DNA from 3 places in the Pseudomonas sp. M5A4_2d genome. Region 2 is predicted to be linked to each of the others. Evidence: predicted binding sites of a transcription regulator. Region 2 holds the regulator's gene; each other region holds the start of a gene.
What was found. The regulator sigma-54, encoded in region 2, starts transcription at its own class of promoters, with help from an activator protein. The targets are predictions, from matches to a motif close to ANTGGCATNNANNTTGCTNT.

Region 1 (5,471 bases), on a different contig from region 2:
CTGCGCCGGCACGAACACGGTCCAGGGCGATGCGCCCTCGCAGCGCACCTTTACCGTCACGCGGCCGATGGGCTGGGCGGGGCTTTCCAGTGAGGCCGTCAATTCCTTGTCGCACATTGGCATGCGCAGGCGCGGGTCTAACTGGTTGACCTGGATTTCATAACGCCCAGGTGTCTGGGTGGTCGTCAGATAATCTTCTACAGTGAACTCAAGAAAGCCTTGAGTGACGCCGATAAGGAGATCAGGCAATGTGACGTTATCTGCACGTGCCGTGATGCCCGAGCCCAGGGCGAGCAGTGCCATCGAGACGCAGAGCAATCTGCGGTACCGTGGGAGGCGAAGGCGTCGGGAAACTGGCGTTTTAAGGTTCATAAATCAATAAATAGCAAAGCTCGTGCCGTTTAGTGTTGGGTACGCGCTGCCCTGTAGGTATCGCCCCAGGTTTTAGCGTAGGAGTCATGGCATGGCAGGAGTAATGGATTCAGTAAACCAGCGCACACAGCTGGTAGGGCAGAATCGCCTGGAGTTGTTGCTTTTTCGCCTTGACGGCAAGCAGCTGTACGGCATCAATGTGTTTAAAGTGCGGGAAGTGCTGCAGTGCCCCAAGCTCACCATAATGCCCAAATCCAGCCCCGTGGTGTGCGGCGTGGCCAACATTCGTGGCGCGACCATACCCATTCTTGACCTGGCCTTGGCCACAAGTTCCGCCGGTCTGCAGGATCGCCAGAATCCGTTCGTGATCATCACTGAGTACAACACCAAGACCCAGGGTTTCCTGGTGCGCTCGGTGGAGCGCATCGTCAACATGAACTGGGAGGAGATCCATCCGCCACCCAAGGGCACCGGGCGCGATCACTACCTCACGGCGGTGACGCGGGTCGATAACCAGTTGGTGGAAATCATCGACGTGGAGAAGATCCTGGCCGAAGTGGCCCCTACCTCGGAATCGATCTCGGTGGGTGTAGTGGACGCCGAGACCGCGCACAAGGCGATTTCCCTGCGTGTGCTCACGGTGGATGACTCCTCGGTGGCGCGCAAACAGGTGAGTCGCTGCCTGCAAACCGTCGGTGTGGAAGTGGTGGCGCTCAACGATGGTCGCCAAGCCCTGGATTACCTGCGCAAGCTGGTGGATGAGGGCAAGAAGCCGGAAGAAGAATTCTTGATGATGATTTCCGACATCGAGATGCCGGAAATGGACGGTTACACCCTTACGGCAGAGATACGTAACGATCCACGCATGCAAAAATTGCATATCATCCTGCATACTTCATTGTCGGGTGTATTCAATCAGGCGATGGTCAAGAAGGTCGGTGCTGATGACTTTTTGGCCAAATTCCGCCCTGATGACCTGGCATCCCGGGTAGTCGACCGGATCAAGGCAGCAGATCACGGCTAGGGGGAGTTCCCCCTGGCGGTCACACGATTAAAGAGGCGGTATCCTTGTCTACGGGTAATTTAGATTTCGAACAGTTCCGGGTCTTCCTGGAAAAAGCCTGTGGCATATTGCTTGGTGAAAACAAGCAATACCTGGTATCCAGCCGTCTCAACAAACTGATGGAGCAGCAGGGCATCAAGTCCCTGGGTGAGTTGGTTCAGCGCATTCAGGGTCAACCGCGCAGTGGGCTCAAGGAAATGGTGGTCGATGCCATGACCACCAACGAAACCTTATGGTTTCGCGACACCTACCCCTTCGAAGTGCTCAAGAACAAGGTGCTGCCGGAGGCCATCAAGGCCAGCCCGGGCCAGCGACTGCGTATCTGGTCGGCCGCCTGCTCTTCGGGGCAGGAACCGTATTCGATTTCGATGTCCATCGACGAGTTCGAGCGGACTAACATGGGGCAGTTAAAGGCCGGTGCGCAAATTGTGGCCACGGATTTGTCCGGCACCATGCTCACCAATTGCAAGACTGGCGAGTACGACAGCCTGGCCCTGGGCCGTGGTTTGTCCCCGGAGCGCCTGCAACGTCACTTCGACCCGAAAGGGGCCGGGCGTTGGGCGGTCAAGGCGCCGATCAAGAGCCGGGTGGAGTTTCGTTCGTTCAACTTGCTCGATAGTTATGCCAGCCTGGGCAAGTTCGACATGGTGTTTTGCCGCAACGTGCTGATCTACTTTTCGGCCGAGGTGAAGAAGGACATCCTGCTGCGTATTCACGGCACGCTCAAGCGCGGCGGTTACCTGTTCCTCGGTGCGTCGGAGGCGTTGAACGGCCTGCCGGATCATTACCAGATGGTGCAGTGCAGTCCCGGCATCATTTACCAGGCCAAGTGATTGGCGTCTAAGCAATAAAAAACGGGAGGCCCGAAAAAGGCCTCCCGTTTTTTATTGGCGCAACGTATCGGTGCTACTTCGTTGGCCTTAGTCAGGGCATGAGCGTGATGCTGATAGTGTCCAAGGCCAATTGATGAATACCCCTGGGTACCGCTTCGTTGAAAATACCCAGATGCACGCTGCCTGTAATCGGCGCGATGAACGTCCCGCTTTCTAATAGCGTGAAGCCTGGCAGGAGCGGTGCCGCGCGGCCGATCGATTTGCCATTCATCGTCATATACAAGCGTGAGCCGTCGGCAGCGGGCAAGTCTGTTCGGGCGTTGAAGCTGCAATTATAGGTGCGCCCTGCGATCACCGGCACTGAGCGGGTAATGATGTGGGAGGCACCCGGCACACTGTTGGGCAAGTTTGCGACCACTTCATTATTGATAACACGTAGTAATCCCACGTAGCTCCCTTGAGGCACCCAGCCCTGGAGCGTGCCGTCGTTGAAATCCCAGACTGTATCTGGCGTCGGCGTGACAACCGGGCGACGGTTGATGGTCACGGTCGCGTCATTTGCAGGTGTGGAGACCCCGTTACGCCTGATGGTCAGCCGTAGTCGCACGCTGTTGCCCTCATTGGCTTCAACACGGTCTCGGGGTATCAGGGCAGTGAGAGAGGGTGAGGCTTGGCCAATTGAAAAGCTTTGGTTATGGTCGCCGCCCAGGATGCTGCTGATCATGTTTATATTTACAAAGTCCATGGGCAGCAGGGGGAAATTACAGCTGACTTCTGCGCAGTTGCCAACCAGCAGGTTGGTATTCAGGTTTGGAATCGGCTGTGCGGAATCTTGCAGTGAGAAACCGAGCGGCGGTACGTTCATCGTTGTGAGCCTCTGCCTTGAGTGAAGTGATTTCCGCTCCAATAAGGCTTCGAAGAAGCGGTGCTTCACAACTGTTAGAAATGACAGTGCAGACGGACGGTAAGAACTTCCGGTAACGGGCTCACCGTGTTTATGCTCGTTTGCCGCCACTGCGTAAAAGCGGCAAACCCGGTTGCCGCTTTCCTGGCGCCACGCGGAAGTTCGTTGCCGCTTTTCTGGCAATGCCGCAGGCGCTCCCCTCGCAAACCCTTGAATTACGGGCTTTGAACGAATTGGCATGCGCCTTGCTATAACCCAGATACGAAAAGCAGGTCAGCCTAAGGGTTTCCGCCATGAGCATCAGCTTCGATAAAGCGCTCGGTATCCACGAACAAGCCCTGGGCTTCCGCGCCCAGCGTGCTGAAGTCCTGGCCAACAACATTGCCAACGCCGATACCCCGAACTACAAGGCTCGGGACCTGGACTTCTCCGCTGTGCTCGCTGCACAGCAGGACAAGACCAAGAACGGCACCTTTGCCTTGAACATGACCAACAGCCGTCATATTGAAGCGCAAGGCCTGGGCAATGGTGACGAGTCGTTGCTGTATCGCACGCCGATGCAACCGTCGATCGATCAGAACACCGTCGATGCCCAACTTGAGCAATCGGCCTACGCCGAGAACTCGGTGAACTTCCAGGCCAGCTTCACCCTGCTCAACAGCAAATTCAAAGGGCTGATGTCAGCCCTGCGTGGAGAGTAAGCCATGTCCCTAGCCAGTGTTTTCAATATTGCCGGCAGTGGCATGAGCGCGCAGACCACGCGTTTGAACACCGTCGCCAGTAACATCGCCAACGCCGAGACCGTGTCTTCGAGCATTGATCAGACTTACCGCGCCCGTCACCCGGTGTTCGCCACCATGTTCCAGGGCGGCCAAGGTAGCCAGAGCGGTAGCGGCGATTCGCTGTTCCAGAATCAGGATGCCGCAGGCCAGGGCGTACAGGTACTCGGTGTGGTCGAAGACCAGAGCAACCTGGAAGCCCGTTACGAGCCTAACCACCCTGCCGCGAACGAAAAGGGGTACGTGTACTACCCCAACGTCAACGTGGTCGAGGAAATGGCCGATATGATTTCCGCCAGCCGCTCGTTCCAGACCAACGCGGAAATGATGAACACCGCCAAAACCATGATGCAGAAGGTCCTGACCCTGGGTCAGTGATAAGGGGCGCCAAATAATGGCCATCGTTGATACCACTTCTACACCCAACACGGCGGTTCAGGACCTGTTCAACACCAAGGTCAAGACCGCGACGGACAACAGCAGCCTCAGCTCGGCTGCCTCGGCGGCCACGGGTAACCAGGCGCTGGGCAAGGATGCGTTCCTGCAACTGCTGGTGACCCAGCTGAAAAACCAGAACCCGCTGTCGCCTCAGGATAACGGTGCGTTCGTGGCGCAGCTGGCGCAGTTCAGCAGCCTGGAAGGCATTAACACCCTGAACGACTCGGTGAATGCGATCTCCAGCAACTTCAGCTCTTCGCAAGCGCTGCAGGCGTCGTCGCTGGTCGGGCGTTCGATCATCACCCAGACCAACACGGCCATGGTGGATACCAGCAAGAGCATGACCGGCTCGGTGGCGGTGACGGCGGCGACAGGCAACGTCTCCGTCAAGATCACCGACAAGGACGGCAATGCGGTGCGCACTATCGACATGGGCGCCCAAAGCGCCGGCGATTCCAGTTTTATCTGGGACGGCAAGAACGACAACGGTGAGGTCGCGCCAGCCGGGACTTACACCTTCGCGGCCAGCACCAAGAATGACAAGGGCGACGCGGTTGCCCTGCTAACGTCGCTGCCGGCAACGGTGACCAGCGTGACGTTGAGCAAGACCGGCGGCGAAATGCTGCTGAACCTTGCAGGCGGTATGGGCAGCGTCAAGCTGTCGCAAATCCAGACTATCGGTACATAGAGCCGCCTAAATACGGCAGAGGGAGAGAAACATGTCTTTTAACATCGGCCTTAGCGGCCTCTATGCGGCCAACAAACAACTGGACGTAACCGGCAACAACATTGCCAACGTTGCGACCACCGGTTTCAAATCGTCCCGCGCGGAATTTTCGGACATTTACGCGGCGTCCAAGCTGGGCACCGGCCAGAACAGTGTCGGCAGCGGTGTGAACCTGGCGGCAGTGTCACAGCAGTTCACCCAGGGCGACGTCAACAACACCGGCGGTCTGCTGGACATGGCGATCCAGGGCGGCGGGTTCTTTGTGCAGAAGGGCAGCGACGGTTCGCTGGAATACACCCGCAACGGTGCCTTCCACTCGGATAAAGACGGCTACATCACCAACAACACCGGCACC
Region 2 (5,471 bases):
CCGCGCATCGACATGGTTATCCAGCCGAAGCAGAAAGAAGGCGCCGCCCAGCCTGCGCCCAAACCCGCTGCGAAGAAGGCGAACTAATGGCAACCCTGAAAGCCCAGCATCTGGCCAAGGCTTATAAAAGCCGTCAGGTCGTACGCGACGTCAGTTTATCGATCGACAGCGGCCAGATCGTTGGCTTGCTCGGCCCCAACGGCGCCGGCAAGACCACGTGCTTCTACATGATTGTTGGCCTGGTCCAGGCGGATCAGGGCCGTGTATTGATCGACGACCTGGACGTAAGCAACCAGCCGATGCACGGTCGTGCGCGCGCAGGTATCGGCTATCTTCCCCAAGAGGCGTCGATCTTCCGCAAACTGTCGGTAGCAGACAACATCATGGCGATCCTGGAGACCCGCAAGGAACTCGACCGTGACGGCCGCCGCAAAGAGCTGGAAAGCCTGCTGCAGGAATTCCACATCAACCACATTCGCGACAACCTCGGCATGAGCTTGTCCGGTGGTGAGCGTCGCCGTGTGGAAATCGCCCGTGCCCTGGCCACTGCGCCGAAATTCATCCTGCTGGATGAACCCTTCGCCGGCGTCGACCCGATCTCGGTCGGCGACATCAAACAGATCATCCATCATCTCAAGGCCAAGGGTATCGGTGTATTGATCACCGACCACAACGTCCGTGAGACCCTCGATATCTGTGAAACGGCTTATATCGTCAACGATGGTCAGCTGATCGCCGAAGGCGACTCCGCCACCATCCTGGCCAACGAACTGGTCAAGGAAGTATACCTGGGCCACGAGTTCCGCCTGTAAGCACTGTGGTGTCTGGCCGTTCGCCAAAGCGCGCGGGAGTCAATAAAAACCTCCGGTTTTTTATTGTTACCGCGCTCTAGGCAAAGCCCCCGACATCAGGCATATAATTTGCTTATGTTTGGCGCTCACGCGCCCTGTCGTGGATGGCGCATTGCGCCGGCGAATAAGGTGTTAAGCCCCTGCCATGAAACCATCGCTAGTCCTGAGAATGGGCCAGCAGCTGACGATGACACCGCAGCTGCAACAGGCCATCCGCCTGCTCCAATTGTCGACCCTGGACCTGCAACAGGAAATCCAGGAGGCCCTGGAGTCCAATCCGATGCTCGAACGCCAGGAAGAAGGCGACGACTTCGATAATGCAGACCCGCTGGCCGACAACATCGAGCAAAAACCCAATTCCGACGTGCAGGAACCTTCCTATCAGGAAACCGCCCCTACGGTGGACAACCTTGAGGAAGGCGAATGGAACGAACGCATTCCCAACGAGCTTCCAGTAGATACCGCCTGGGAAGACGTTTATCAGACCAGCGCCAGCAGCCTGCCCAGCAATGATGATGACGAGTGGGATTTCACCACCCGCACCTCCGTCGGCGAGAGCTTGCAGAGCCATTTGCTGTGGCAATTGAACCTGGCGCCGATGTCCGACACCGATCGCCTGATCGCCGTGACCCTGATCGACTGCATCAATAACCAGGGTTATCTGGACGAGACTCTCGAAGAGATCCTTGAGGCTTTCGATCCGGAACTGGACATCGAACTGGACGAAATCGAAGCCGTCCTGCACCGCATCCAGCAGTTCGAACCCGCCGGTATCGGCGCGCGCACGCTGAGTGAGTGCCTGTTGCTGCAACTGCGCCAACTGCCTGCCAAGACCCCGTGGCTCGCCGAAGCCCAGCGCCTGGTCACCGACTACATCGACCTGCTGGGCAGCCGCGACTACAGCCAGTTGATGCGCCGTATGAAGCTCAAGGAAGACGACCTGCGCCAGGTCATCGAGCTGGTGCAGAGCCTTAACCCTCGCCCGGGCTCGCAGATCGAGTCCAGCGAAGCCGAATATGTCGTTCCCGATGTGATCGTGCGCAAAGACAACGAACGTTGGCTGGTAGAGCTGAACCAGGAGTCGGTGCCTCGTCTGCGGGTCAACCCGCAATACGCAGGTTTTGTGCGCCGTGCCGATACCAGCGCCGATAACACCTTTATGCGCAACCAGTTGCAGGAAGCGCGCTGGTTCATCAAGAGCCTGCAAAGCCGCAACGAAACCCTGATGAAAGTGGCTACTCAGATCGTCGAGCATCAACGCGGCTTCCTGGAATACGGCGACGAGGCCATGAAACCCCTGGTCCTGCACGATATCGCCGAAGCGGTAGGCATGCATGAATCGACAATTTCCAGGGTGACCACACAGAAATTCATGCATACCCCACGGGGTATTTATGAGCTGAAATACTTTTTCTCCAGCCACGTAAGCACCTCCGAAGGCGGCGAATGCTCGTCCACGGCGATCCGCGCGATCATCAAAAAACTGGTTGCCGCGGAAAATCAGAAAAAGCCGTTGAGTGACAGCAAGATCGCTGGTTTACTGGAGGCACAAGGCATTCAGGTCGCCCGTCGAACCGTCGCCAAGTACCGCGAGTCCCTCGGGATCGCGCCTTCCAGCGAGCGTAAGCGTTTGATGTGACGGGCGGGCCATAGCGTTCCAGTGGCAGGCGCTTTTGCCTGTCGCTTTATGCACTGGCAACGAAGGAGAAGCTGTATGCAAGTCAACATCAGTGGACACCATGTAGAAGTCACCCCTCCATTGCGCGAATATGTCGAGCAGAAGCTGAAACGACTCGAGGGTCATTTCGACAAGATCACCAATGTGCAGGTCATCATGAAGGTCGATAAGCTTCAGCAGAAAATTGAAGCGACCTTGCAGATACCCGGTGGCGAAGTGGTCGCCAATGCCGAGCATGAAGACATGTATGCATCGATCGATGCCTTGACTGACAAGCTTGACCGCCAACTTAAAAAGCATAAGGAAAAGCAGCAGAGCCTTCTTCAAGGCACTGGCCGCTAACACTCCCCACCCATGATTCGACTTGAAACCATCCTGACCCCCGGCCGTTCACTGGTGAACGTGCCGGGCGGCAGTAAAAAGAAAGCCCTCGAACAAATTGCCAAGCTGATCAGCCACGAAGTGCCTGAACTGGATGAGCAAGTTGTCTATGAGGCGCTGATTGCCCGTGAAAAACTGGGTTCAACCGGTTTTGGAAACGGCATCGCCATTCCCCATTGCCGCCTGCAAGGCTGTGAGTCTCCAGTCAGCGCCCTGCTGCACATGGAAAAACCTATTGATTTCGACGCCATCGACGGCGCCCCGGTCGACCTGCTGTTCGTCCTGCTGGTCCCGCAAGCCGCCACCGATGCGCACCTGGAACTGCTCCGGCAAATCGCCAGCATGCTCGACCGCAAGGAAGTACGCGACAAACTGCGCAGTGCCAACAGCAATGAGGCGCTCTATCAGGTTGTCCTGGATGAACAAAACGGGCAGTAATCATGCGTTTGATCATCGTCAGCGGCCGCTCCGGCTCGGGTAAAAGCACCGCCCTCAACGTCCTTGAGGACAACGGATTTTATTGCATCGACAACCTGCCCGCCGGTTTGCTGCCCGAGTTGGCGGAACGTGCACTGATCCACACCGAACTGGCGCAGCCTCTGGTTGCCGTCTCGATTGACGCCCGAAACCTGCCCAGCCATCTTCAGCGCTTCCCGCAATTGCTTGAGGAAGTACGCGCCAAGCATATTAATTGCGATGTGCTGTACCTGGACGCCGATGAGGAGACGCTGCTCAAGCGCTTTTCCGAAACCCGTCGACGCCACCCCCTCAGCAGCCCTCACCGCTCGCTGGCCGAAGCCATCGAGGACGAGACCACACTGCTGGGACCGATCATTGACCTCGCCGATCTCAAGATCAACACCACCGGCCTGAACCTGTATCAATTGCGTGATGCGATCAAGCTGCGTTTGTTGAATCAGCCGGAGCCTGGCACCGCGTTTCTGGTCGAGTCATTTGGCTTCAAGCGTGGGATGCCTGTGGATGCCGACCTGGTGTTTGATGTGCGCTGCCTGCCCAATCCTTACTGGAAGCCGGAGTTGCGTGATCAGTCAGGCCTTGATCAACCAGTGGCCGAGTACCTGGCTGCACAGCCGGATGTCGAGGAGATGTTCCATGACATCTCCAGCTACCTGCTCAAATGGTTGCCGCGCTTTGCGGCAAGCAATCGGGCCTATGTCACCATTGCCATCGGCTGCACCGGAGGCCACCATCGCTCGGTCTACCTGACCGAACGCCTGGGCCAGGTGCTGCAACAAACCCTCAAGAACGTTCAGGTTCGCCACCGCGACCTTAGCTGAAAGGAACACCCCCGCGATGCCCGCTCTGGAAATTGAAATCATCAACAAGCTGGGCCTGCACGCCCGCGCTTCAGCTAAATTTGTCGGTGTTGCCGGGCAGTTTCCTTGCCAGATCCGCGCCGGGCGCACTCCGGAATCCATGGTCGACGGCAAAAGTATTATGGCCATGATGATGCTGGCCGCCGGCAAGGGCACCAAGATTCATTTAAAGACGGAAGGCGAACAAGAGCAGGAAGCGATGGACGCGCTGGTGAAGCTGATCAATAACTTCTTTGATGAGGGTGAGTAAACTCACCCTTTGAGGCGGGTGTGAGGCTGCAATGGCCTCACCCTAAAGCAGTATCCATCACCATCATCAAACAGAACCCGACGCACAACCCCAGGCTGGCAAGCTTTTCGTGACCATTACGGCGCGACTCGGGGATCACTTCGTGCGTCACCACCAGCAACATCGCCCCAGCCGCCAGCGCGAGCCCCAGCGGCAACAAAACCTCCGCCAGGCTCACCAACCACGCACACAGCACAGCAAATACCGGTTCAACCAGGCCCGACGCCGCGCCGATCAGGAACGCTTTGACTCGCGACATCCCCGCCCCGGCCAAGACCAGTGCGATCACTAAACCTTCCGGCACGTCCTGCAGGGCAATCCCCATGGCCAAGCTGTCGGCATCCGGCATTCCTCCACCTGCCGAAACGCCTACCGCCATGCCTTCCGGAATGTTGTGCGCAATAATGGCAAATACGAATAGCCAGATGCGTGGGGGAATCACCGGTTTATCCGGCGTGCCCACCAGCATCTCCGGGCTAGCGCCTGATACCTTGCGGTCGACCAGATAAAGACCGAACGCCCCGAGCATGATCCCGAAGCTGATCAAACCACTCGCGCCCCAAGGCGAAAGCCCAAGGCTTTGGGCTGCTGCAATGCCCGGCACGATCAGCGAAAAGGCCGTCGCCGCCAACATTACCCCGGCACCAAAGCCCAGCAAGGTATCGCTCAGCGCCACCGGCATCCGGCGAATCACCAACACCGGCACCGCGCCCAGTGCCGTGCCGAGCGCGCAGATCGCGCCGCCCTGCAAGGCACGCAAGATACGCGGTTCAAGGTCCAGCCAGGTCAGCCCGTGTGCCACCAGCAACGCAGTCCCTGCCAATAGCAGCAGCGAGCCAAACGCGTAACGAAACATTCGCCCACTGCTGATCGCCAGTGTTTCAGTGCCCATAGTCGGCCTTAGATCTTGTTATAAATAAATGTCAGGCTACGGC
Region 3 (5,471 bases), on a different contig from region 2:
CGGTGCTGGATGAGGTGATGGAAGTGGCGAGGCTGCTATTGGATTTCCCCAAGGCGCATTAGCCAACTGCCGCAGGGCGGTACTGCAGCGCCTCCGCCAAATGATGGCGGGCGATGTGCTCTACCTGTTCAAGGTCGGCCAGGGTCCGCGCCACCTTGAGCAACCGATGGGCTGCGCGCAGGGACAATGTCAGCCGTTCGCAGGCGCTTTCCAGCCAGCTCTCATCGGCTTTCGCCAGTCGACAGTGCTTGCGTAACCCTGGCAGGTCCAGAAAAGCATTGGCACAGCCTTGACGTCGTTGCTGGCGCTCGCGGGCCTCGGCAACCTCTGCTGACGCCTTCGCCGTGTTATCGCCGTCCTGTTGGGTGGGGTTCAACGCGGTCGTTTCCCGGGCGACGGTTACGTGCAAGTCGATGCGGTCCAGCAATGGCCCGGAGAGTTTGTTGCGATAGCGCTGGATCTGCTCCGGCGTACAGCGGCAACGCCCGCTGGGGTCGCCCAGATAGCCGCAAGGGCAGGGGTTCATGGCGGCCACCAATTGAAAACGCGCGGGGAAACTCACCCGGTCACGGGCGCGGGAAATCACAATATGCCCCGACTCCAGTGGCTCGCGCAGCACCTCCAGCACTTTGCGATCAAACTCCGGCAACTCATCCAGAAACAGCACACCATGGTGGGCGAGGGTGATTTCCCCGGGTTGTGGTTTTGAACCCCCGCCCACCAGCGCCGGCCCGGAAGCGGAGTGGTGCGGCTGGCGAAACGGGCGGTGCGGCCAATGGCTCAGCGGCGCCGGGCTGACCACTGACTGAATCGCGGCGACTTCCAGGGCTTCCTGTTCACTCAGTGGCGGCAGCAGCCCAGGCAGCCGACTGGCGAGCAACGTCTTGCCGGTGCCGGGTGGCCCGCTGAACAGCAGGTTATGCGCGCCCGCCGCCGCGATCAGCAAAGCGCGCTTGGCTGCCAGTTGCCCCTGCACTTCGCTCAGGTCCGGATAGGGTTTGTTCAGGTACAGCAGCCCGTCGGACTTATAGGGCTCAATCGGCACATGCCCGTTCAGGTGCGCCACCACCTGTAGCAGGTGGTCTACCGCAATCACCTTCAACCCCGACGCCAGGCACGCTTCCTCGGCATTGGCCCGAGGCACTATCACGGTGCGCCCGGCCTTGCGCGCCGCCAGCGCGGCGGGCAGCACGCCTTTGACCGCGCGCACCTCACCGGACAGCGCCAACTCCCCCAGGCACTCCACGTCGTCCAGCATCAACGCCGGCACTTGCATGCTGGCCGCCAGAATCCCCAGGGCAATCGCCAAATCAAAACGCCCGCCGTCCTTGGGCAGGTCGGCAGGCGCGAGGTTGAGGGTGATGCGGCGGGCCGGGTATTGCAGCGCTGAGTTAAGGATGGCGCTGCGCACGCGGTCCTTGCTTTCCTTGACGGCAGTTTCCGGCAGGCCTACCAGCGTCAGGGAGGGCAGGCCGTTGGCCATATGCACTTCAACGCTGACGGCAGGGGCTTCGACGCCAATCTGGGCGCGGCTGTGGACGATGGCGAGGGACATGCTCGTTCCTTGAAGAGAGGGCCGCTTCCTGCGGTTTTTCAAGGGTAGACGAGGGGGTGGAGAGCGAGGCGGGAGAGGTTTTACAGAACGTATCCGAGGAGTAGCGCAATACCAATGTGGGAGCGGACTTGCTCGCGAATACGGTGGGTCAGTCAGCATCTATGAATCTGACAGACCGCATTCGCGAGCAAGCCCGCTCCCACAGTTGACTGAGTTGTGACAGTTACTCAGCAGTGGGTGCGAGCCGCGCTTCCAACTCCGCCACCTTCGCCTCCAGGCTCTCCAGCCGCGCACGGGTGCGGGCCAGTACGACCATCTGGCTATCAAACTCTTCCCGGCTCACCAGGTCGAGCTTGCTGAAGCCGCTTTGCAGCAACGCTTTGAACTGGCTTTCGATTTCGTTGCGGGGCAGCGGGGTGTCGCCGCTGAACAGGCGAGAGGCGTGGCCGCTCAGGGCGTCGAGGAGGTCTTTGGGCGCGAGCATGGGAAATATTCCGGAAAACTGTTGGCGGGCAGTGTATCACGCAGCGTCTATAGTCCTTTCACGGCCACAGACGCACGCTTTTCGCGCAGGGGGCCGGGCGGCTACGCACTGTTTTTGTGCGCATTGGCGTCGCCATACAGCCCCGCAGGTGGGCATAAGTGGGCAACGGACTGATTTCAGTGGTTTTTACGGAGCTGGCAAGCTTTCTGCTTAGACGATCATGACCCATGCACTGATGCAGTCGCTGTGACGAATGCAGTGCGCCGACGGATCAGGGGTACAGGTTTCGTCACCAGTGGTTCGCTGGCGTCGCAACGGCAAATGCCGAGGCGACGACGCGTTACAAAGCCAGGCACTGCGCTTAGACTTGAGACGGGTTTGTTTTCCTGGGGCAAGTCCACCAATTCGGGAGAGAGTTTTCATGAAGCTAGTCACTGCCATCATCAAGCCGTTCAAGTTGGACGATGTACGCGAGTCGTTGTCCGAGATCGGCGTGCAGGGCATTACCGTTACTGAGGTCAAGGGCTTCGGTCGGCAGAAGGGTCATACCGAGCTGTATCGTGGCGCGGAATACGTGGTCGATTTTCTGCCGAAGGTGAAGATTGATGTCGCCATTGACGACAAGGATCTTGACCGGGTCATCGAGGCGATAACCAAGGCGGCCAACACCGGCAAGATCGGTGACGGCAAGATCTTCGTGGTCAATCTGGAACAGGCTATTCGCATCCGTACCGGCGAAACCGATACCGACGCAATCTAAGCCGCCAAACCCCCAACGCCCCAGGAGAAAACAATATGACTCTGCGTAAATTCGCAGGGCTAGGAGCCCTGTTGTCCCTCGTAATGCCGGCCTTGGCATTGGCGGCGGACCCAGTCCCTGCTCCAGTCCTCAATTCCGGCGACACGGCGTGGATGCTCACGTCCACCGCGCTGGTGCTGTTCATGACCATTCCAGGCCTGGCGCTGTTCTACGGCGGCATGGTTCGCTCCAAAAACATTCTTTCCGTGATGATGCAGTGCTTCGCCATCACCGGTTTGATCACTATCTTGTGGTTCGTTTACGGCTACAGCATGGCGTTCGACACCACCGGTATGGAAGCAGGCGTCGTCAACCTCAACTCGTTCGTGGGCGGCCTGTCCAAACTGTTCCTGTCGGGTGTGACTCCGGCGAGCATTACCGGCCCTGCGGCGCTGTTCCCTGAGGCGGTGTTTGTCACCTTCCAGATGACGTTCGCCATCATTACGCCTGCGCTGATCGTCGGTGCTTTCGCTGAGCGTATGAAGTTCTCCGCGATGCTGATTTTCATGGGCGTCTGGTTCACCCTGGTCTACGCACCGATTGCCCACATGGTGTGGGGCGGTCCGGGTTCGTTGCTGGGCGACTGGGGCGTGCTGGACTTCGCGGGCGGCACTGTGGTGCACATCAACGCCGGTGTGGCTGGCTTGGTGGCGTGCCTGGTACTCGGCAAGCGTAAAGGCTTCCCGACCACGCCAATGGCACCTCACAACCTCGGTTATACCCTGGTGGGTGCAGCCATGTTGTGGGTTGGCTGGTTCGGCTTCAACGCAGGTTCCGCCGCTGCGGCCAACGGCACTGCCGGTATGGCGATGCTGGTCACCCAGATTGCTACCGCGGCTGCGGCGCTGGGCTGGATGTTCGCCGAGTGGGTCACCCACGGTAAGCCAAGTGCACTGGGCATCGCCTCGGGTGTAGTGGCCGGCTTGGTTGCAATCACCCCGGCTGCCGGCACCGTGGGCCCGATGGGCGCCCTGGTCATCGGCCTGGCGGCAGGCGTGGTGTGCTTCTTCTGCGCGACTACCCTGAAACGCAAACTGGGTTACGACGACTCCCTGGACGCCTTCGGCGTGCACGGTATCGGCGGTATCCTCGGCGCGATCCTCACCGGCGTATTCGCTGCCCCTTCGCTGGGCGGCTTCAACGCGGCGACCACTGACATCGCGGCGCAAGTCTGGATCCAGTGCAAAGGCGTCGGCTTCACCGTGATCTACACGGCCATCGTGACCTTCATTATCCTCAAGGTACTGGATGCGGTCATGGGCCTGCGGGTCACCGACGAAGAAGAGGCTGTCGGCCTCGATCTGGCGCAACACAACGAACGCGGTTACAACTTGTAAGTACGCGAAAAAAAGATGCCCGGCTTGCCGGGCATTTTTTTGCCTGGCGTTTGTCAGTGATAGGAAGCTGTACCGGTTTTTGCGCAGAGTTTGTGATGGGGCGCACACGGTACTTTTCACCGTGCAAAAGTCTTACATGCATGTAGGCGTATTCGGCACTTTGTTTTTTCCCTGAGCGCGCTAGAATGCGCGCCGATGGGCGGAGAACTGTATGTGGCAACAGACCCTGATTACCCTCCGGGCCAAGCCCAGGGGCTTTCACCTGGTAACGGATGAGTTGCTTGCCGGCTTGCCTGAATTGAAGGCTTGTCGCGTAGGCCTGTTGCATCTGTGGCTGCAGCACACCTCGGCCTCGTTGACCATCAACGAGAATACCGACCCGGCGGTTCGCCGTGACTTCGAACGTTTTTTCAACTCGCTGGTGCCGCAAGGGCGTGCAGGGTTCGAACACAACGACGAAGGTCCGGATGATCTGCCGGCGCACTTCAAGGCCAGTCTCCTGGGCTGCCAGCTGAGTTTGCCGGTCAAGGCCGGCCGCTTGGCAATGGGGACCTGGCAAGGTGTTTATCTGGGCGAGCACCGTGATCATGGCGGTGCTCGTAAAGTCCTCGCCACGTTGCACGGTGATGGGGCATAAGCCACTGGTGATCCGGTGGATGTTGATTTTTTCCGGCGAACTCGACAGCGAGTGAGGCTGGGCTATAACTAATCTGCTTTTCGCAAGTCATGAGGTAGAACATGAGCGACGATGATCTGGAAAACGACGACCTTGAAGTAGGTGACGACGACGAGACCGAAGAAGGTCTTGATGCGGCAGCTGAAGACGTTGCTGACGACGACGGTGGCGATGATGCACCTGCCCCGGCGGCCAAGGGCAAAGCCAAGGCAGCTGTTTCGGTAGACGAACTGCCGAGCGTTGAAGCCAAGAACAAAGAGCGCGATGCGCTGGCCCGTGCGATGGAAGAATTCCTCGCTAAAGGCGGCAAAGTGCAGGAAGTCGAGGCCAACGTGGTGGCAGATCCACCGAAAAAGCCGGATAACAAGTACGGCAGTCGACCTATCTGAGGTCACTCACCTGCTTGTAAGAAAAAGCCCGCCGTCGCTGCGGGCTTTTTCATGCCTGTAATAAATCCTGCAGGTCACCACAAAACATATGTGGGAGCGGGCTTGCTCGCGAAAGCGGTCTGTCAGTTGCTGATGGGCTGACTGATACACCGCATTCGCGAGTAAGCCCGCTCCCACATTTTGATTCTCAGTGCTGCCGCTATAGCGTTACTGCCAACTGCGAAGCAACGG

Region 1: a site for sigma-54 is predicted at 3,405-3,424, ahead of flgB (flagellar basal body rod protein FlgB). Genes of this name have one in related genera too.
Region 3: a site for sigma-54 is predicted at 2,233-2,252, ahead of glnK (P-II family nitrogen regulator). Genes of this name have one in related genera too.

What each region holds. Positions count from the first base shown of each region.
Region 1 covers NZ_JBKEZW010000001.1:67,170-72,640, forward strand. The annotation lists gene flgA (flagellar basal body P-ring formation chaperone FlgA) at 1-372, opposite strand, end outside; gene ACLBW8_RS00330 (chemotaxis protein CheV) at 464-1,396, shown strand; gene cheR (protein-glutamate O-methyltransferase CheR) at 1,441-2,268, shown strand; gene ACLBW8_RS00340 (hypothetical protein) at 2,360-3,133, opposite strand; gene flgB (flagellar basal body rod protein FlgB) at 3,466-3,873, shown strand; gene flgC (flagellar basal body rod protein FlgC) at 3,877-4,329, shown strand; gene flgD (flagellar hook assembly protein FlgD) at 4,346-5,077, shown strand; gene flgE (flagellar hook protein FlgE) at 5,109-5,471, shown strand, end outside.
Region 2 covers NZ_JBKEZW010000007.1:139,235-144,705, forward strand. The annotation lists gene lptA (lipopolysaccharide transport periplasmic protein LptA) at 1-87, shown strand, start outside; gene lptB (LPS export ABC transporter ATP-binding protein) at 87-812, shown strand; gene ACLBW8_RS17690 (RNA polymerase factor sigma-54) at 997-2,490, shown strand; gene hpf (ribosome hibernation-promoting factor, HPF/YfiA family) at 2,566-2,871, shown strand; gene ptsN (PTS IIA-like nitrogen regulatory protein PtsN) at 2,884-3,348, shown strand; gene rapZ (RNase adapter RapZ) at 3,351-4,208, shown strand; gene ACLBW8_RS17710 (HPr family phosphocarrier protein) at 4,225-4,497, shown strand; gene ACLBW8_RS17715 (ZIP family metal transporter) at 4,535-5,428, opposite strand; gene ACLBW8_RS17720 (superoxide dismutase) at 5,460-5,471, opposite strand, start outside.
Region 3 covers NZ_JBKEZW010000002.1:431,872-437,342, reverse strand. The annotation lists gene ACLBW8_RS09035 (TetR/AcrR family transcriptional regulator) at 1-62, shown strand, start outside; gene ACLBW8_RS09030 (YifB family Mg chelatase-like AAA ATPase) at 59-1,555, opposite strand; gene ACLBW8_RS09025 (accessory factor UbiK family protein) at 1,779-2,039, opposite strand; gene glnK (P-II family nitrogen regulator) at 2,461-2,799, shown strand; gene ACLBW8_RS09015 (ammonium transporter) at 2,835-4,175, shown strand; gene ACLBW8_RS09010 (secondary thiamine-phosphate synthase enzyme YjbQ) at 4,387-4,812, shown strand; gene sutA (transcriptional regulator SutA) at 4,914-5,240, shown strand; gene ACLBW8_RS09000 (HAD family hydrolase) at 5,448-5,471, opposite strand, start outside.